Regions from separate parts of the Micromonospora sp. WMMD967 genome, predicted to be linked through region 3. Evidence: riboswitches for the same ligand, from Rfam matches in the RefSeq annotation. Region 3 holds a riboswitch; each other region holds the start of a gene.
What was found. A riboswitch is a leader RNA that binds a small molecule or an ion and turns the genes downstream of it on or off. The one in region 3 is predicted to bind cobalamin.
Positions count from the first base shown of each region.

Region 1: linked by a shared signal. The riboswitch ahead of cobN (cobaltochelatase subunit CobN) and the one ahead of O7631_RS19980 (CbtB-domain containing protein) in region 3 are both predicted to bind cobalamin.
Region 2: linked by a shared signal. The riboswitch ahead of O7631_RS17970 (peptidase) and the one ahead of O7631_RS19980 (CbtB-domain containing protein) in region 3 are both predicted to bind cobalamin.

Region 1 is NZ_JARUBK010000001.1:5,183,798-5,190,601, reverse strand. Features, by position in the region: gene O7631_RS23530 (hypothetical protein) at 1-50, opposite strand, end outside; gene O7631_RS23525 (RNA polymerase sigma factor) at 43-498, opposite strand; gene O7631_RS23520 (hypothetical protein) at 747-1,082, shown strand; gene O7631_RS23515 (MBL fold metallo-hydrolase) at 1,094-1,810, opposite strand; cobalamin riboswitch at 2,154-2,283, shown strand; gene cobN (cobaltochelatase subunit CobN) at 2,566-6,234, shown strand; gene O7631_RS23505 (VWA domain-containing protein) at 6,324-6,804, shown strand, end outside.
Region 2 is NZ_JARUBK010000001.1:3,885,892-3,892,695, reverse strand. Features, by position in the region: gene alaS (alanine--tRNA ligase) at 1-635, opposite strand, end outside; gene def (peptide deformylase) at 687-1,241, shown strand; gene tsaD (tRNA (adenosine(37)-N6)-threonylcarbamoyltransferase complex transferase subunit TsaD) at 1,238-2,275, shown strand; cobalamin riboswitch at 2,362-2,513, shown strand; gene O7631_RS17970 (peptidase) at 2,601-3,650, shown strand; gene O7631_RS17965 (hypothetical protein) at 3,680-4,132, shown strand; cobalamin riboswitch at 4,242-4,459, shown strand; gene metE (5-methyltetrahydropteroyltriglutamate--homocysteine S-methyltransferase) at 4,578-6,804, shown strand, end outside.
Region 3 is NZ_JARUBK010000001.1:4,465,867-4,472,670, forward strand. Features, by position in the region: gene O7631_RS19955 (hypothetical protein) at 1-626, opposite strand, end outside; gene O7631_RS19960 (histidine kinase) at 733-1,956, shown strand; gene O7631_RS19965 (response regulator transcription factor) at 1,961-2,599, shown strand; gene O7631_RS19970 (histidine phosphatase family protein) at 2,651-3,235, opposite strand; gene O7631_RS19975 (CbtA family protein) at 3,232-4,005, opposite strand; gene O7631_RS19980 (CbtB-domain containing protein) at 3,996-4,199, opposite strand; cobalamin riboswitch at 4,234-4,389, opposite strand; gene O7631_RS19985 (amidohydrolase family protein) at 4,649-5,527, shown strand; gene O7631_RS19990 (ABC transporter permease) at 6,040-6,804, shown strand, end outside.

The DNA.
Region 1 (6,804 bases), 720 kb from region 3:
GTCTCCAACCAGGCGGACAGGTCGCGCAACTCCCGTTCGAGGTCACCCATGCCGGACCTCCTCCCGCTCGAGGAGACCGCGGAGTTTCGCCAACGCACGGGAGGTGCGCGACTTCACTGTCCCCCGGGGCCAGCCCAGTGCCGCCACCGTCTCCTCCTCGGTGAGATCGAGGAAGTACCGACAGACGATCACCTCGCGGTCCCGTACCGGCAGTTGCCGCAGGGCCCCGACCAGCGCCTCCCGGCGCTCCCCGGCGAGGACCGCGCCGACCGCCCCGTCCTCGGCGATCTCCGACGTCGGGTCGGCCGCCGCCGCCCGCAGGACCAGCCCGTCCCGCCGGCCCCGGGACCGGTGCAGGTTGCGGGTCTCGTTGGCGACGATCGCGAGCAACCACGAGCGGAAGGACGAATCGCCCCGGTAGCGGGACAGCTTGCGGTACGCCTTCACGAACGCCTCCTGCGTGACGTCCTCGGAGTCCGAACCGGCGCCGAGCAGCACCGCCGTCCGGTACGCGGACGCGGTGTGCCGGGCGACCAGGAGGTCGTACGCCTCCAGGTCACCGGCCCGAGCGCGGGTGACGAGAGTGTCGTCGTCCAGGGGAGGCCTCCGTTCGGATCACACTCATGACACCGCCCACGCGTCGCGGGTTCCATCCGGCGCGGGTCAGGTTGCTCCCACCCGGCGTGCAGCGTATTGCCAGGATTCGGTGGTGCACTGGGGGGAGGTGTCGAGGAGAGGGGCTGGTCATGAGCTGGTTCAATCGCCGGGCACGGGGTGCCGAGACGACCCCGACGAAGCTGGACCGGGAGGCGACCCGCGAGGACCTCGCGGCGCTGGAGGCGTTCGTCGCCAGCCGGCGGGGCGTGGAGTTCTACCTGGAGCCGGAGACCACGGCGACGGACACCACGGTGGTGGTGATCGCCCACGACGGTGAGTGGATCCGACGGCGCACCGGTACGCCCCGGGCGGCGGGGACCATCGCCCGCAAGCACGCGGTGCCGCTGTACGAGGCCGCCCGCACCGGCTACCCGGAACGGATGCGGGTGTGGAACCGCGCCCACCCGGAACGCCACGCCCGGTGAGACTCGCCTGCTCAGGCGTCCTCGACGGCTGAGCGGGCCTGTACGGCGGTCATCGGCTCGGCGTGGCTGGAGACGTACCAGTGGTAGTCGTCGGCGAGCAGTCGTCGGACCAGGCCCAGGTCGAGGCCGTCCCCGGGTCGGCGCAGGTGGGCCGGCGGCGGGTAGAAGCAGTCGCCCAACACCATGACACCCGAGTCGGGCACCAGGACGACTGTCGAATCCGGGGCGTGACCACCTCCGACGTGCCGTAGCCCCACGCCGACCGGCAACTCGTCGGCGTCGGTGAAGGTCCGGGTCGGTGGGAGGACCGTGAAGTCGTCCCAGGAGTTCACCGCCCGTGCCCGCGCCCGGAAGCTCGGGCCGAGGCGCGGGTCGGCGCGTACCTGCTCGTCCAGGTAGTGGTGGCTCCAGGGCCGGCCGGCCTCGGCCTGCAGCAGCGGCACGGCCGTCTCGTGCCCGACGATCTCGACACCGGGCCAGGCGCAGGCTCCCCAGACGTGGTCCCAGTGGTGGTGGGTGTAGACGAGCCAGCGTGGCTGCGGTAGCCCGGCGGCGGCGAGCGCGACTTGGATCTCGCGGGCGTGCGTGGGGCTCTGCCCGGCGTCGATCATCACACTGCCGCGCTCGTCGACCACGACGGCGACGCCGGCCTGGACGGCCTCCGGGTCGGGATCGCCCGGACAGATCCAGACACGGCCGGCCAGGTGGTGGAACTGTGGGGCGACCATGGTGATCGACCTCCGGAATTGATCGTGGACGCTGCTGCGGCGTGCGCCGATCGTAGGGGACGGTGCCGCCCGGCACCGTCCCGACGGACGATCGGCGCAGGCCAGAGTAGGTCCAGCCATCCTTTGCTCTGCATACCTGGAGGCACCGGTAACGGTCCGTGTCTGGTGCGGATAGGTATGCAGAGCAAAGGGCCCGGGGCATTTATCCGGGGCATTGCGACAGCGTGCATCCGTCGTCGCGTCGAATCGCTGAAGTTCGATGGATGGCGGCCGTCGGGCCGGGTCGGAGCGGCGTTGACCCGCAGCGCAAGGGTGTGGCAGCATTCGCGGCCTGACGGCAGTGAAGGAAGTCGGTGCGATTCCGACGCGGTCCCGCCACTGTCACCGGGGAGTGATCCCCCCTCGTGCGCCACGGCCGTGTGTCTGCGGTTGGAAGGCCGGGGGAGAGCGTCGATCCGGAAGCCAGGATACTTCGGCCGTCGGGACGTACCCCAGGGCGTGGACACCCGAGGAGGACCCGATGACGCACGGCGTCTCATTCATCGACGAACTTCGTCATGGCTCGCACGGTGGGCGATTCACCGCCCCCGCGACCGGTCACGCCCCGCTGAGCTGAGCGCCGCCCGCCGCCGACCGGCCCCGCCGCTCGCGCCCGCGAGCCGTTCGCCCCGCCGTCGTACCGGCTGACGCCGCACCCACCCGCATCGTCGCGGTCACCCTCGTGGTGGCCGGGGCGTCACTCCCCGGAGCCCGCCGTGCGCATCCTGCTGCTGTCCACCGCCGACACCGACCTGCTCGCCGCCCGCGCCAGCGGCGCCGACTACCGGCTGGCCAACCCCGCCCGGGTCGCCGCCGACGAGGTACCCGCCCTGCTCGACGACGTCAACCTCGTCGTCGTACGCCTGCTCGGCGGCCGTCAGGCCTGGCCGGACGGCCTCGCGGCGGTGCTCGCCACCGGCGTGCCGACTGTCGTGCTCGGCGGTGAGGCGCTGCCCGACGCGGAGCTGATGGCCATCTCCACGGTGCCGTCCGGGGTCGTCACCCAGGCGCTCGCGTACCTGGTCGAGGGCGGGCCGGACAACCTCGGGCAGCTGGCCCGGTTCCTCTCCGACACGGTGCTGCTCACCGGCGAGGGGTTCGACCCGCCCACACCCACCCCGGCGTACGGCGTGCACCGTGAGTACCCGACGAATCCGGAGCAGCCCACCGTCGGGATCGTCTTCTACCGGGCGCACGCCCTCGCCGGTAACACCGGCTTCGTCGACGTGCTCGCGGAGGCGGTCCGCGAGGCCGGCGGCAACCCGCTGCCGATCTTCTGCGGCTCGTTGCGGGGGCTGACCACGGGGTCCGGCCCGCTCGGGCTCTTCGCCCGCTGCGACGCCCTGCTGGTCACCGTCCTCGCGGCGGGCGGCGCGGTCGCCGCGGACGCCTCCGGCGGTGGCGACGAGGACGCCTGGGACGTCGGCGCCCTGGCCGCCCTGGACGTGCCGATCATCCAGGCGCTCTGCCTGACCAGCACCCGTAAGCAGTGGGCCGACAGCGACGCCGGACTGTCCCCGTTGGACGCGGCGATGCAGGTGGCCATCCCGGAGTTCGACGGCCGGATCATCACCGTGCCGTTCTCGTTCAAGCAGATCGACTCCGACGGGCTGTCGGTCTACGCCGCCGATCCCGAGCGGGCCGCCCGGGTCGCCGGGATCGCGGTGCGCCATGCCCGACTGCGGTACCTCCCCAACCCGGACAAGCGGGTGGCCGTGGTGCTCAGCTCGTACCCCACCAAGCACTCCCGGGTCGGCAACGCCGTCGGGCTGGACACCCCGGTCTCGGCGGTCCGGTTGCTCGCCGCGCTGGCCGAGGACGGCTACGACCTGGGCGACGCACCGCCGCCCGCCGACGGGGACGCGTTGATCCACGCGCTGATCGCCGCCGGTGGGCACGACGTGGAGTGGCTCACCCCGGAGCAGTTGGCCGCCGCCGAGGCCCGGATACCGGGGAACACGTACCGGCGGTGGTTCGACCAGGTCCCGGCCGAGCTGCGCGAGCGGATGCGGGAGCACTGGGGTGAGCCGCCCGGCGAGCTGTACACCGACGGCGGGGACATCGTGCTCGCCGGTCTGCGCTTCGGCAACGTCGTGCTGCTGATCCAGCCGCCGCGCGGCTTCGGGGAGAACCCGATCGCCATCTACCACGACCCGGACCTGCCGCCCAGCCATCACTACCTGGCCGCGTACCGCTGGTTGGCCACGCCGGCCACCGACGGCGGCTTCGACGCGGACGCCGTGGTGCACCTGGGCAAACACGGCACCCTGGAGTGGTTGCCCGGCAAGGGCCTCGGTCTGGCCGCCGACTGCGCGCCCGACACGGTCCTCGGTGACCTGCCGCTGGTCTACCCGTTCATCGTCAACGACCCCGGCGAGGGCACCCAGGCCAAGCGGCGGGCGCACGCCGTCGTCATCGACCACCTGGTGCCGCCGATGGCCCGCGCTGAGACCTACGGCGAACTGGCCAAACTGGAACAACTGCTCGACGAGTACGCCACCGTGCAGGCCCTCGACCCGGCCAAGGTGCCCACCGTCCGGGCACAGATCTGGGACCTGGTGCGCGCGGCCGAACTGCACCACGACCTGCACGCCGAGGCGATGCCCGACGCGGACGACTTCGACGACTTCGTGCTGCACCTCGACGGGTACCTGTGCGAGGTCAAGGACGTGCAGATCCGCGACGGTCTGCACATCCTCGCCGACGCGCCCACCGGGGAGCCCCGGGTCAACCTGGTCCTCGCGGTGCTGCGCGCCCCACAGATCTGGGGTGGCGCCCACGCTCTGCCCGGCCTGCGGCAGGCCCTCGCCGTCGCCTACGGCCTCGACGAACAGGAGCTGCTCGCGTCCCCGGGGCAACGACTGGCGCTGCCCAACGCGTTGACCGACGTGGTGGACGGGCCGGCCGGCACCGCCGCCGACGCGGTCGACCTGATCGAGGCCCTCGCCCGGCGGCTGGTCATCGGCATGGAGACGCTCGGCTGGGACGCGGACACCGTCGACGCGGTGGTCGCGGAGGTGACCGGGCAGCCGATCCCGGACGTCGCCGCGGTGCTGCGCTTCGCCGCCACCGAACTCGTGCCCCGGCTGGACCGCACCACCGACGAGCTGACCAACACCCTCGGCGCGCTCGACGGCCGGTTCGTGCCGCCCGGCCCGTCCGGTTCACCCACCCGGGGCCTGGTCAACGTGCTGCCCACCGGCCGCAACTTCTACTCCGTCGACCCGAAGGCCATTCCCAGCCGCAACGCCTGGGACGTCGGGGTGGCCCTCGCCGACTCCCTGCTGGCCCGGCACCTCGCCGACACCGGCGCGTACCCCCGCTCGGTGGGTTTGACAGTCTGGGGCACCAGCGCCATGCGGACCCAGGGCGACGACATCGCCGAGGTGCTCGCGCTGATGGGCTGCCGCCCGGTCTGGGACGACAGGTCGCGGCGGGTCACCGGCATCGAGGTGGTGCCCACGGCCGAGTTGGGCCGGCCCCGCGTCGACGTCACGGTGCGGATCTCCGGCTTCTTCCGCGACGCGTTCCCGCACGTGGTGGCGCTGCTCGACGACGCGGTCCGGCGGGTCGCCGCCCTGGACGAGCCGGCCGAGGACAACTACCTGCGGGCGCACGTCGCCGCCGACCTCGCCGAGCACGGTGACGAGCGGCGGGCCACCGCGCGGATCTTCGGGTCGAAGCCCGGGGCGTACGGCGCCGGGCTGCTGCCGCTGATCGACGCCCGGACGTGGCGCACCGACGCCGACCTCGCCGAGGTGTACGCGGTGTGGGGCGGCTACGCCTACGGCCGGGGCCTGGACGGGCGGGAGGCGCGGTCCGACATGGAACGGTCCTTCGCCCGGATCTCGGTGGCGGTGAAGAACCAGGACACCCGCGAGCACGACATCGTCGACTCCGACGACTACTTCCAGTACCACGGCGGGATGGTGGCGATGGTCCGTCACCTGACCGGCACGTCCCCGCAGGCGTACGTGGGTGACTCGGCGATGCCGCACGACGTGCGGACCCGCACCCTGGGCGAGGAGACCCGTCGGGTGTTCCGGGCCCGGGTGGTCAACCCGAAGTGGATCGCCGCGATGCGCCGGCACGGCTACAAGGGTGCCTTCGAGCTGGCGGCCACCGTGGACTACCTGTTCGGCTACGACGCCACGGCCGGTGTCGTCGACGACTGGATGTACGAGCACCTGGCCGCCGCGTACCTCTTCGACGACACCACCCGGGAGTTCCTGGAGCAGTCCAACCCGTGGGCGTTGCGCGGCATCACCGAGCGGCTGTTGGAGGCCGCCGACCGGGGGCTGTGGGCCAAACCCGAACCGGCCACCCTGGACCAGCTGCGCGACACGTACCTGGCCAGCGAGGGCGACCTGGAGGACCGGGTGTGAGCGCGAGGAGTGAGCCGGTTCTGCGAGCCCCGCAGTCGCGAACGAAGGAAGGTCCAGTGCGTACGTATCCGTTCAGCGCTGTGCTCGGCATGGAGGACATGCGGTTGGCGCTGCTGCTCAACGCGGTGTCCCCGGCGATCGGCGGGGTCCTCGTGCGGGGCGAGAAGGGCACCGCCAAGTCCACCGCCGTACGCGCGCTCGCCGCACTGCTGCCCCCGGTCCGCCGGGTCGCGGGCTGCCGGTTCGGCTGTGATCCGGCCGAGCCGGATCCGGCCTGCCCGGACGGGCCGCACCCGGCCGGCGTGGCCGCCGAGATCCGCCCGGCCCGCCTCGTCGAGTTGCCGGTAGGTGCCGCCGAGGACCGGGTGGTCGGCTCGCTGGACCTGGAGAAGGCCCTCGGCGAGGGGGTACGCGCCTTCGAGCCGGGTCTGCTCGCCGCCGCGCACCGGGGGGTGCTCTACGTCGACGAGGTGAACCTGCTGCACGACCACCTCGTGGATCTGCTGCTGGACGCGGCGGCGATGGGCCGCAGTCACGTCGAGCGGGAGGGCGTCTCGGTCAGCCACGCTG
Region 2 (6,804 bases), 580 kb from region 3:
GTGCCCGGACCCCGCTCGAACTGCATGAACACGAGGTTCCAGAACTCCATGTAGCGGTCCTCGTCGACCGCCGGGCCACCCTCACGGCCGTACTCCGGACCCCGGTCGTAGAACAGCTCCGACGACGGACCGCACGGCCCGGGAATGCCCATCGACCAGAAGTTGTCCGCCTTGCCCCGACGCACGATCCGCTCCGCCGGGACCCCGACCGACCGCCAGATCTCGAACGCCTCGTCGTCGTCGAGGTACACCGTCGGCCAGACCCGCTCCGGATCCAACCCGAAACCGCCGTCGGCCTGCGACTTCGTCACCAGCTCCCACGCCAGCGGAATCGCCCCGGCCTTGAAGTAGTCACCGAAGGAGAAGTTGCCATTCATCTGGAAGAACGTGCCGTGCCGACTGGTCTTGCCGACCTCGTCGATGTCCGGGGTCCGAATGCACTTCTGCACGCTGACCACCCGCTGGTACGCAGGCGTCTGCTGACCCAGGAAATACGGCACGAACTGCACCATGCCGGCGTTGACGAACAACAGATTCGGGTCGCTGATGGCGGGCAGCGGAGCGGACGGCACCACAGCGTGACCATTCGCCTCGAAATGCGCGAGGTACCGCCGCTTGATCTCCGCCGTCCGCACCAGACCACTCCCCTACTGCCAAGATTTTGCAATTGCATACTATGGGCAGCTATGGAGAGGCATGTCGGCACCCCACGACCGATCACCCGTTACGGCACCCCGGTCCTGCACCGCCGATGCACCCCGGTGACCGTGTTCGACGACGCGCTCGCCGCACTCGTCGACGACATGTTCGCCAGCATGTACGCCGCCCACGGGGTCGGCCTGGCCGCCAACCAGATCGGCGTCGACGCCCGGATCTTCGTCGTCGACTGCCCCGACGCCACCGACACCCACACCGTCGCCCACGTGATCAACCCGGTGCTGCACCTGCCCGAGCAACGCGACCTGGTCATCGACTCCGAGGGCTGCCTGTCCGTGCCGGGGCAACGCGCCGACCTGGCCCGATCCGCCACCGCCTCCGTCACCGGCGTCGACCTGCGCGGTGAGCCGATCCGCCTGGACGGCACCGGCACCCTCGCCCGGTGCTTCCAGCACGAGGTCGACCACCTCGACGGCCTCGCCTACGTCGATCGACTGCCCGTCAAACTGCGCAAACAGCTCCTCGCGGCCAGCGCCGAACACCCCGGTGTCGGCGCCGGCGTCAACCAGGACGCCGACGCGTGACAGTTGTCCTCGGCATCGAGACGTCCTGCGACGAGACCGGCATCGGGATCGTCGCCGACGGCGTCCTGCTCGGTGACGCTCTCGCCACGAGCATGGACGAACACGCCCGCTTCGGTGGCGTGGTCCCCGAGATCGCCGCCCGCGCGCACCTGCACGCCGTCACCCCCATGGTCGAGCACGCACTGGGCCAGGCCGGGATCGGCTTCGCCGACATCGGCGCGGTCGCCGCCACCGCCGGACCCGGGCTCGCCACCGCCGTCCAGGTCGGCCTGGCCGCCGGCAAGGCGTACGCGCTGAGCCTCGGTGTCCCCCTCTACGGCGTACACCACCTCGCCGGCCACGCGGCCGTCGACGTCCTCGAACACGGGCCGCTGCCGGCCCGCTGCGTCGCCCTGATCGTCTCCGGCGGGCACACCAGCCTGCTGCTGATCGGCGACCTCGCCCGCGACCCGGTCGTGCACCTGGGCGACACCGTCGACGACGCCGCCGGTGAGGCGTTCGACAAGGTGGGCCGCCTGCTCGGCCTGCCCTACCCCGGCGGACCCGTCATCGACCGGGTCGCCCGCGACGGCGACCCGACGGCCATCGCTTTTCCCCGCCCGATGACCGGCCCGCAGGACGCCCCGTACCGGTTCTCGTTCTCCGGGCTCAAGACCGCTGTCGCCCGCTGGGTCGGACACCACGGTGACCGGCCGCTGCCCGTCGCCGACGTCGCCGCGTCGTTTCAGGAGGCCGTCGCCGACACCCTCACCCGCAAGGCTCTCGCCGCCTGCCGCGACTACCAGGCCGACACACTGCTCCTCGTCAGCGGAGTCGCCGCCAACAGCCGGGTCCGCGCCCTCGCCGAAGAACGCTGCTCCGCGGCCGGCATTCACCTGCGGGTGCCGTCGCCACGGCTCTGCACCGACAACGGCGCGATGATCGCCGCCGTCGGAGACCTCCTCGTCCGCGCCGACATCTCCCCCGACCGGCTCGACCTCGGCCCCGACCCGTCCGCCGTCCTTCGTGGGGCGCTGCTGCACGGCCCCCGCTGACCGGCACCAGCCAGCGCAGCGCCCCGCGGGTAGACCCGGCTGTCTGCGCCGACGCTGCCCGTCGGATCACGGACATTGACGGGGAGCCCAGACGTGGGAACACTGTCCGTCACAACTTCATACCTGTGTGCTGACGGGGGAAGTCCGGTCGAAATCCGGCGCTGGCCCGCAACGGTAGGCGGCGACACACGTAGTGACGCCGCGAGCCCGATTACCCGTCAGTCCGCATGACCAGCCTCCCCACCCGTCGTGGCCCACGGGTCGGAGCCGCCCGAACCGGAGTCGGGTCGTCTCGGACCACCGGAGCCCGGAAAGGCGTCGCTTCATGGTCAACCGTCCCCTCCGGCACCGCGCCCGCGTCTTCGTAGGCGCTGCGCTCGCCGCCCTCACGCTGTCCCTGACAGCCGTACCCGCCGCCGCCACCGCGTCGCCGCCGACCCTCAACAAGGTCGATGCCGCCGCCGGCTGGCTCGCCCGCCAACTGGTCGACGGCGAGCGGTTCGAGGTCGTCTACGACGGCATCGCGTATCCCGATCAGGGCCTCACCCTCGATGCGGTGTTCGCCTTCGCCGCAGCCAAGACGGCCGACACGAACGCGGCGAACGCCATGTCGTGGCTCGCCCAACCGGCCGTGATCAGCGGCTACATCGGTGACGGCACCGAGGCGTACGCGGGCGCGACCGCGAAACTCGCTCTGGGTGCCCAGGTCCGCGGCCTCAACCCGGCGACGTTCGGCGGTGTCGATCTGCTCACCCGGCTCAACAGCCTGCTGACGCCTAGCGGCCGGTACTCCGACCGGTCGGCGTACGGCGACTACAGCAACACCTTCACCCAGTCCTTTGCGGTGCTGGCGTTGGACCGGGCCGGAGGCGCACCGTCGTCGGCGGTGACGTTCCTGGCCGCGAGCCGGTGCGCCGACGGTGGTTTCCCGCTGCTCTTTGGGCAGCCGACCTGTGTCAGCGACGTCGACGCGACCGCTCTGGCCGTTCAGGCCCTGCTGGCCGCAGGCCGTCCGTTGGTCGCGGCTTCGGCCGCGCAGTGGCTGGTCTCTGTGCAGGGCGCTGACGGCTCGTTCGCCGCGAACGGCGTGGCCAACGCGAACAGCACCGGGCTCGCCGCCCAGGCGCTCTTCGCCGCCGGTCGGTCGTTGGCCTGGCTACACGCCCGCCAGTTCCTGCTCAGCCTGCAGGTCACCTGCACAGGCACGCCGGCCGATCGCGGCGCCATCGCGTACACCCCCGGCGGATTCGATGCGAGCACCGCCGCCCGGGCCACCGCTCAGGCCGTACCCGGCATCGCAGGCGCCGGGCATGCGACCCTGTCGGCCACCGGCGCTCACGCTGCCGCGCCCGTCCTGGCGTGTGCGCCATGGTGACCCGTCGGCGGGCGACGATGCGCCGACGGATGGCACTGCTGTTAGCGGCCACCGTCGTCAGCGTCGGCCTGGTCGCCGTCGACCCGGTGCCACGTGCCGCGCACGCGGCGGCGTGCGCCCCGGGTGCGGGCGTCACGGTGGTGGTCGACCTCACCGCGTTCGGCCTCGGTGTCCAGACCGGCTGCCGGCTCGGTGACCCGCCGACCGGCCTGGCCGCCTTGCAGGGAGCCGGCTTCGCCGTGACGGGCACCCAACGGTGGGGTCTCGCCTTCGTCTGCCGAATCAACGGCTATCCCACAGCCGCCTCGGAACCGTGCGTCAACACGCCGCCCGCCAGCGCGTACTGGTCGTACTGGCACGCGGCACCCGGCGGCACCTGGTCCTACAGCACCCTCGGCGCGAGCAGCTACAACCCCGCCCAGGGCACCGTCGAAGGATGGCGCTTCGGCTCCGGGCAGGCTCCGTCCATCTCCCCGCCGTAGTCGGCCTTGGCCGGGAGTCCGGGCCTAACCGGACTCCCGGCCCGTCCAACTCTGGGCGACAGGAAGAATCCGCGTGCCGCAGCGGCACCGGGGATCAGCTTCCGGCCGTACGATGGTCGGCAGTGCTGGTTCGCCGCACCGTCACGGTGTGGCGTCGTAAGAGGGAACCCGGTGGGAAACCGGGACTGCCCCGCAGCGGTGAGTGGGAACGACCGCCGTCATACGCACTGGACGCATGAGCGTCTGGGAAGCGACGGCCAGTAGGAGATCGGGTCGCCCCGGTCACGCCCACGAGTCCGAAGACCTGCCCGCACCGCGTACGCGTCCGCGTGCGCCGCCGTCGGCCTCTCGGGAGGGTCAGGGCGAGGCCCGGTCGTCGTCCCGTGCCCTGCCGTGTCCCTCCAGTGTGGTCGGTGGTCGACCTCGAGGGAAGGACACCCATTCCGTGACCGCACCGTTCGGGCTGAGCACCGTGCTCGGCTATCCCCGCATCGGTCCCCACCGCGAACTCAAGCACGCCGTCGAGTCCTACTGGGCGGGCCGGATCGACGCCAACGCTCTTCAGGAAATTGCGGCCAGCCTCCGCGTCGACGTGTGGCGCACGCTGCGCGACGCCGGCCTGGACGCGGTTCCGTCGAACACGTTCTCGTTCTATGACCAGGTGCTCGACACCACCGTTCTGGTCGACGCGGTCCCGGACCGGTTCCGCCGCCTCGGTCTCGGCGACCTGGACACCTACTTCGCCATGGCGCGTGGCACGGAGCGGGAGCCGGCGCTGGAGCTGACGAAGTGGTTCGACACCAACTACCACTACCTGGTTCCGGAGGTCGGCCCCGGCACAGCGTTCACGGCCCGCCCGGATAAGGCGGTGCGGGAGTACGGCGAGGCGAAGGCACTCGGCGTCACCACCAGGCCGGTGCTGGTCGGGCCGGCGACCTACCTCCTGCTGTCCAAGGCCACCGAGGACGCACCGGAAGGGTTCCGGCCCTTCGACCGGCTCGATGACCTCGTCGCGGTCCACGAAGACATCCTCGGCACCCTGGCCGATGCCGGCGTCGAATGGGTTCAGCTCGACGAGCCCGCGTACGCCGCCGACCGCACCCCGCAGGAGATCACCGCGCTGCGCGCCGTATACCGCCGGCTCGGCCTTCTGAAGCACCGGCCACGGTTGTTCGTCGCGTCGTACTTCGGTGACCTCGGCGACGCGTTGCCGGCGCTGTTGGGCACCCCGGTCGAGGCGGTCGGCATCGATCTGGTCGCCGGGCCGGGCAACCTGAACCGCCTCGCCGCCGCCGGCCCGCTACGCGGGAAGACGATCGTCGCTGGACTGGTGGACGGGCGCAACATCTGGCGTACCGACCTTCGCACCGCCACCGCGACCGGTGCCGTACTGACCGCCCTGGCCGACCATGTCGCGGTGTCGACATCCTGTTCGTTGCTGCACGTGCCGGTAGACCTCGCCGCCGAACCTGACCTCGATGGGGACCTGCGTGTCCGGCTCGCGTTCGCCCGGCAGAAGGTCGACGAGGTCGTCGCTCTCGGACGCGCACTGCGCGACGGTGTCGGTGCCCTGCCCACTGCTCTGCCGCCGACCCCGGCGGCCTGGCGTAACGACGGTGTCCGGGCCCGACTGGACGCGCTGCCCCCCGAGCACCTACGGCGCGGGCCGTACGCGCAGCGGGCCGCCACCCAGCAGGCCCGACTGAACCTTCCACCGCTGCCCACCACCACCATCGGATCGTTTCCCCAGACCACGGAGCTTCGCCAGGCCCGTGCGGCGCACCGGGCCGGGCAGCTCGACGACACCGGCTACGCCGAGCGGATGCGCGCCGAAGTCGCCCACGTCATCGCCGTGCAGGAACGACTCGGGCTGGACGTGCTGGTCCACGGCGAACCGGAACGCAACGACATGGTGCAGTACTTCGGCGAACAGCTCGACGGGTTCGCCGCCACGGTCAACGGGTGGGTGCAGTCGTACGGCTCCCGGTGCGTACGCCCTCCGATCATCTACGGCGATGTTGCCCGGACCGGGCCGATGACCGTCGCCTGGTCCACCTACGCGCAGTCGCTGACGAACCGACCGGTCAAGGGCATGCTCACCGGACCGGTGACGATCCTGGCGTGGTCGTTCGTCCGTACCGACCAACCCCTCGCCGACACCGCCAACCAGGTCGCTCTCGCGCTGCGCGGCGAGGCCCGCGACCTGGAAGCCGCTGGCATCCGCATCATCCAGGTCGACGAACCCGCCCTACGGGAGACACTGCCGCTGCGTCGGGCCGAGCAGCGCGCGTACCTAGACTGGGCGGTCGGGGCGTTCCGGCTCGCCACCAGCGGAGTCGCCGACGCCACCCAGATCCACACCCACCTGTGCTACTCCGAGTTCGGCGAGGTTCTGCCCGCGATCGACGCCCTGGACGCCGACGTCACCAGCATCGAGGCGTCCCGGTCGAAGATGGAGATCCTCGACGATCTGCGCACGACCGGCTACGAACGGGGTGTCGGCCCCGGGGTGTACGACATCCACTCCCCCCGCGTACCGGAACAGGCGGAGGTCACCGACGCGCTACGCCGCGCCGTCGCCGCGGTGCCCGCCGACCGGCTCTGGGTCAACCCCGACTGCGGCCTCAAGACCCGCGACTACCCGGAGGTCGAGCAGGCCCTGACCCGCCTCG
Region 3 (6,804 bases):
AGGGCGAGCGCGATGACCAGCTTGGCCAACACCCACCTGTGTTTGAGTAGACCCCACGGGGTGCCGAGCGAGACCACGACACCGGTGATGATCGCCAGAAAGGCACTCGGGATCGCCAGCAGAATTTCGAACGTGTGCAGTAACAGGTAAGCCCCGTGCTGTAGCTCGTGACTGTCGGCCACCGCTCCGGTGACTGCCAGCAACAGCATGCCGGTTGCGACGCCCAGCCAACCGACCCCGATGCCGACGTGCAGCGTCAGCCACACCTTGCGCGGCGTCCGCCCCAGGCGGGGGAAGCGCGGCTTCAGGCCGACCGCGATCGCCGAGGACAGGGCCATTCCGAGCCACGGTGTGGCGTGGGCGAGCAGAAACAGGAACTGAGCCGGCACGAAGAGCAGATGGAAGACGATCAGCACCTGCCGGGTACGGGCGGCGAGCGCGGGGTGTCCGAGCGCGAGCCAGCCGCCGAACGACAGCAGTGCGGCGAGCGCGTATCCGGATGTCGCCGCGGTAGTGAAAAGCGGATGCGGTGGGTCGGGACGCAGCGCGGTCAAGGTGCCTGCGGTGAGGGCGAAAACACCGAAGGCGAGCTGCATCACTCGCGGGTTGAGATGTCGTCCGGTCATGCCCCCAACCCTCGCCGGGGCGCGTCGCGCGGTGCGTCGGCGGATCCGATAGAACGAATCAATCTATCGGTGCCGACCGGCGGGGGTGGCGTACATCCTTAGACCGATGCCGGTGTCCGTCGGTCGGCCCTACGCTGGCGGCATCATAATGTCGCGTCTCCTGAACCAGGCTCTGCGCTGGTCCCGCCGCCGCTCGGTGATCGACGCGGTAGCGGCGTTCGCCATGGCAGTGTGCGCGGCGACCGGCCAGTTCGGCGTGGACTTCTTCGGTCCTACCCTCGCCGGCTTCGGCCCCGGCCTTCCTCCGTTGTGGCTCGGTATCCCGCTCGGCCTCGCGGTCGGCCTGCTGACCTGGCGGCGCCGACAGGCCCCGACGGTCCTGCTGGCTGGTGCCCTGGTGGCGACCGCCCTCGTGTCGGCCCAGGTGACGGTGGTGGTCGCGCTCTACACGCTGGCAGAGCGCACCATGGCGCGGCCGAAGGTCGCCGTGAGCGTGCTGGTCTCGGTGCTCCTGGTCGGCACCCCGATCTGGCGGTACGCCGGCGCGGACGGAGCGATCCCGGTCACCGTCGCGGTATGCGTTGCTCCGGCTCTCCTCGGCCTCTACGTCGGCACCCGACGCGAGCTGGTCGAACGGATACGGGAGCGGGCCGAACGCCTCGAACGCGAACAGCACCAGCGTGTGGCCCAGGCCCGGAGCGACGAACGGGCCCAGATCGCCCGTGACATGCATGACGTCGTCGCCCACCGGGTGGCGCTGATTGTGCTGCAGGCCACCGCCCTGGAGGTGGCCGAGGGCGAGGACGCGGTGGTCCGGGGACAGCAGATCGGAGCGATCGGGCGTGAGGCACTCGCGGAGCTGCGTGCTCTGGTCGGAATTCTCCGCAGCGATGATGACGCGCCGATTGCCCCGCACCCCGGCCTCGCCGATCTCGATGCGTTGGTCGCGGACTCTCGGCGGCTCGGTGTACCGGTCACCCTGGACGTGGAGAAGAAGACCGCCGAACGCCTACCGCTGCTGGTCGAGCACGCTGCCTATCGCATCGTCCAGGAGTCCCTGACCAACGTGCACAAGCACGCACCGGGTGCCAGAACCCGGATCCGCGTCGGGCAGACACGGCAGTCGCTCCAGGTGATGATCAGTAGCGGCCGCGGACGGCCCACGACGGCCCCGCCTCTGCCGGGTGGCGGCCACGGACTCCTCGGCCTCGCCGAGCGCGTTCACCTGATCGGCGGAAAACTGACCTCGGGCCCCACAGCCGATGGTGGATTCAGCCTGGTTGCCGAGCTACCGATCGCACCGGGAAAGGACCATGACCTCACCGACTAAGACGTTGATCGTCGACGACGAATGGATGGTGCGTTCGACGCTGCGCACCATCCTCGACGCGGCCCCGGACATCACGGTGGTGGGAGAGGCGTCCGACGGAGCCGAAGCGGTCGAGTTCGCCCGGACGCGCCGGCCCGACGTCGTCCTCATGGACATCCGCATGCCGCGGACCGACGGGCTGACCGCGATCGAGCGGATCGCGCGGCTCGATCGGCCACCACACGTCGTCGTGCTCACCACGTTCGATCTCGACGAGTACGTGCACACCGCGCTTCGCTACGGCGCCGTCGGCTTCCTGCTCAAGGATGCCTCCGCCGAGGACATGCTCAACGCGGTGCGCAGCGCGGCGCGCGGTGACGCGATGATCTCCCCGAGGGTTACCCGCAGGCTGCTTCGACAGTTCTCCGGCCCGACAACTGATCGGCGCAGCAATGCCGAACAACGACTCGCGGTGCTTACCGAAAGGGAGCGGGAAGTCCTGGTAGCCGTCGGCGGCGGCTTGTCCAACACCGCGATCGCGGCCACGCTCTTCATGAGCGAGGCGACGGTGAAGACGCACGTCAGCCGGATTCTGGCGAAGCTGGGCCTGACAAACCGGGTCCAGGCAGCAATTCTCGCCTACCAGGCCGGGGTGCTGGACTGACCGCAACCCGCCAGCCCCGACGGCAGGGGCCAGCAGGGTGGCGGCGTGACCTCAGTCCGCTCGCGGCGCGGTCAGTCGTAGGTGCCAGCGGCTGCCCTGGCTGGTGAGCCGGACCACGGCCAACGGCTCCACGTCCACCTGCCGGTACGTCGCCAACGGCAGGCCCAGGGCGTGCACGACCGCAACCCGGATCACCAGCGGGTGCGTGATCGCGGTGATTCGGCGGTCGGCGCCGCGTTGCCCGTCCAACCAGGCACCGACCCGGTCGCGCACCGCAGCGACGGACTCGCCGCCGTGCGGTGCGGACTCCTCCGGTTCGGACATCCACTGGTGCAGCGCCTGCGGCTGCTCGACGGCGACCTCCTCGACCGACCGTCCGGTCCAGTCGCCGTAGTCGCAGTCCGCCAACGCCGCCTCGATGGTGGGCAGCAGACCGAGTGCGTCGGCGGTATCGGTAGCCGCTGCGGCGGGACTGGACACGCAGGCGTCGTCGACGCCCAGGTGCCCACGTCCGGCCAGGGCGAGGGCGGCACGCAGACCGCCCTCGTCCAAGCCGTCGTCCGAACCGCCGAAGCGGGCCCGACGCAGGGCGGTGGTGTGCGCGTGGGCGACCAGCCGGAGGCTGGTGGCGGTCACGTGCCCGGAAGTGCAGCGGCGGCCCGGCGACGCCGGTCGTGGTGCATCAGGGCCGCGAACAGCAGGCCGATCCCGGTCCAGAGCACCACCTGGGTGCCGAGGGAGGCCAGCCGGAAGTCCCACAACAGCGTCGCGGGGAAGTCGGCGGGGACCTCCTGGAACGACGGAAGCACCACATAGGAGACCACGGTGACCAGCAGGAATCCGCCGACGGCCGCAGCGACGCGTTGCCACAGCGGTGCCTGCGCGCCAACCGATCGGTAGCCCAGCGATCCCGCCCACACCGCCACCAGACCGAGCACCACCATCAGTAGGTAGGTGACGGTGCGTTGGTTGATGGTGGCCGGATCGCCGACCGCCGGCGGGTTCGCCGGGTACTTGAGGAACGGCACGACAACCGCGCCGAGCAGCGCCGCGCCGGCCAGCAGCAGACCCGACCGTCCGTCGTCGTAGGTCCGCCGACGACGCGCCAGCAGGACGTACGCCGTGGCCAGCAGGCCACCCATCGCGGCACCGAACAGGCCGGTGGCCAGGAACAGGCCGCCGCGCTGACCGTTGCGGCTGACCAGGGCATCCTCGTGGTCGTGCGCACCGGTGGCCGGCTCGGCATGCGCCGACGCCGCCTCCTCGATCGCGATGGCCGCGTCGACGTGCGGCTCGCCGGCGACATAGGCGAACGTCCCGGCGAGCAGACCGGCGATCAGACCGGCGAGCAGGCCGCGGACGAGGACGGTGACGAACGGGGGAGCGGTGGTGGCCGTCAGTGGCACGGAACACCCAGCAGGTGCCGGCCGTCGTGCATCAGCTCGTGCAGGTACATGCCACTGCGCGACACCGCGCCCTGGTCGAAGGCGACGAGGTAGGCCAGCAACGCCAGAGCGGCGACGGTCATCAACACCGTCCACAGCAGACGCGTGGTGCCAGCGGGATTCACCAACGGCTGGCTGGACGTGGAACTGGACATGTGCTCACGAACCTCCCCGGGGATGACGCGTCCCCATCGCAAGGCTGCGGACGACCGAGCGTCCTGGCTCGCGGCCCCTCTTGAGGTGTAGGGAACCGCTCACAGTGGCGCGACCGCGCCGGAATCACACCGGCTTCCCTCGCGTCGCCGCAGATAGTGGGTCGACGGTATCGGTGCCGCCTCAGGCGGTCAACCCGGTCCCCGGACGGCGACCCGCCGGCTCGCCGACGTGCGGGTAGCGGCGCATCGTCGCTTCGGTCAGTCGACGGTGTTCGCCCGGCCGGAGTGCTGGGGAGTTCCGGCTGGTGGGCGCGTTCTGCGGCCTGCGACCGGTCTGTTACCGCTAACATGGTCATCCTGCCAGATCGGTCGACGGCACCGGGCCGAGCCGGAGGGCCGACCAGTGGCGGAGCGGGGTGGGTGGACGTGAGCGCGCCGGGTCGGGTCCGATGACGACCGGTGCGGCCGTGCGGCAGTCGGGGATCATCGACGCGCACCATCACCTCTGGGTTCGCGCCCGACACCCGCAACCCTGGATCGACCCGCACACCATGGCCGCGATCGACGACGACTTCACCCCGGTCGATCTCGGCCCGGCTACCCGGGTCGCCGGAGTCACCCAGACCGTCGTCGTGCAGTCCGTCGCCGCCCGGTCGGAGACGCCGGAGCTGTTGGGGATCGCGGCCGACGACCCTCTCATCGCCGGAGTCGTCGGGTGGGTCGACCTCACCGCCGACGATGTCGTCGAGCGCCTGGAGCGACTTCGGGCGGCGCGGGGCGGCGAGCGGCTCGTCGGTATCCGTCATCTGGTCCAGTCCGAGCCCGACCCGGCGTATCTCGACCGCCCCGACGTGCGGAGGGGTGTCGCCGCGGTCGGTGCTGCCGGCCTCGCCTTCGACCTGCTCGTACGCCATCATCAGCTGTCGGCGGCCACCCGGCTCGTCCGTGACCTGCCCCAGGTCCGGTTCGTCCTGGACCACCTCGGTAAGCCACCGCTCGGCAGCGGGGGCCTCGCCGACTGGCCCCGGGACCTGCGGACGCTCGCCGCCGCACCCAACACGACGGCGAAGATCTCCGGCCTGGTGACGGAGGTGAGCGGCAGTTCCTGGACGGTGGCGGACCTGCGGCCGGCCGTCGAGCACGCACTGGACGTGTTCGGGCCGGGCCGGCTGATGTTCGGCTCGGACTGGCCGGTGTGTCTGCTCGCCACCTCGTACACCCGCTGGGTCAGGGTCCTCGGCGACCTGCTGGATCCGCTGACCGACGACGAACGCGCGGCGATCTGGCGACAGACGGCCAGCCGGGAGTACCGGCTCGCGGCGTCGTGACCCGCCGGGAGGCCGTCGGTTGACCGGCCGGGAGTTCGGCGGAGAATGAGGTGCCCGCAACCGCCACCGGGCATAGCATGTTATCGATAACATGCTCGCGATGGCCCGCCGGATCGAGCCGGTGGGTCACCCTAGGGTGCGGGGTGCGCATGGTCGTCGGGGCCGGACCTGCCGATCCAGTGTGGACTCCTGCCGGTTCGGTGTCCCGTGACCAACCGTCGACAGAGGTCGCCGCGACGCTCGGCCGCACTTGTGCCGATTTGATCAGACGTATGTGCGGGGCGGCTCTGGTAACGATGTCAAAACATGGTTGTAAGACCTTGGCAATCCACGGGGGTGCATGGCATGGTAACGGCTGATCAAGGGAAACATCTGACCTATCGTGACGGTGCGGCAGGTCGACGCCAAGTTCTCTCCTCCGTGGGGAGGCTCGGTCGCTCATAGGTGCTCGGCGCGACGGCGGGTCCTTCCGTCGAGTGCCGGCCCCACACATGGGGAGGTCAGGTCCGACGATGAGTACCGCCGAGGCATCCGCCGGCACGCAGCGCGGCGACATCGGTGACTGGCTCCGGGAACGGATCTCCCACGCCGTCTCCGAGTTCACCGCCGCCACCGCGTTGGTCGTCCTGTTCGTCGCGCTGACCTTCGCGAGTCCCTACTTCCTGACGGCGGACAACCTCTTCAACATCGGGGCCCAGACGGCGGTGATCGCCATCATCGCCACGGCGCAGACCATGGTCATCATCACCAAGGGCATCGACCTTTCGGTCGGGTCGGTGGCCGCGCTCGCCGGCGTGCTGGGAGCGATGACAGTCCGCGACCTCGGCTTCTCCCTCCTGGCGGCCACGGCGGTCGCGATCGGCGTCGGCGCGCTGGCCGGGCTGTTGAACGGTCTGCTGGTGACGGCCGCCCGGATTCCACCGTTCATCGCGACGCTGGGAACGATGTCCGTCGGCCGTGGTCTGGTCTTCATCATCACCGGCGCGGTCGGCGTCTACGGCCTGCCCCGGTCGTTCCAACTGCTCGGCAACGGCGAGATCATCGGCATTCCGTTCGCCGTCGTGATCACCGTCCTGGTCGCCGTCGGGGTCGCCTTCCTGCTCTCCCAGACCCGCTTCGGCCAGTACACCTACGCGATGGGCTCCAACCTGGAGGCCGCGCGTCGCTCCGGCATCCGGGTGGGCCGTCACCTGACCGGGGTGTACGTGCTGGCGGGTGTGCTGGTCGGGCTCGGCGGCATGATCGCCGCCTCCCGGGTCAACTCCGGCCAGCCCAAC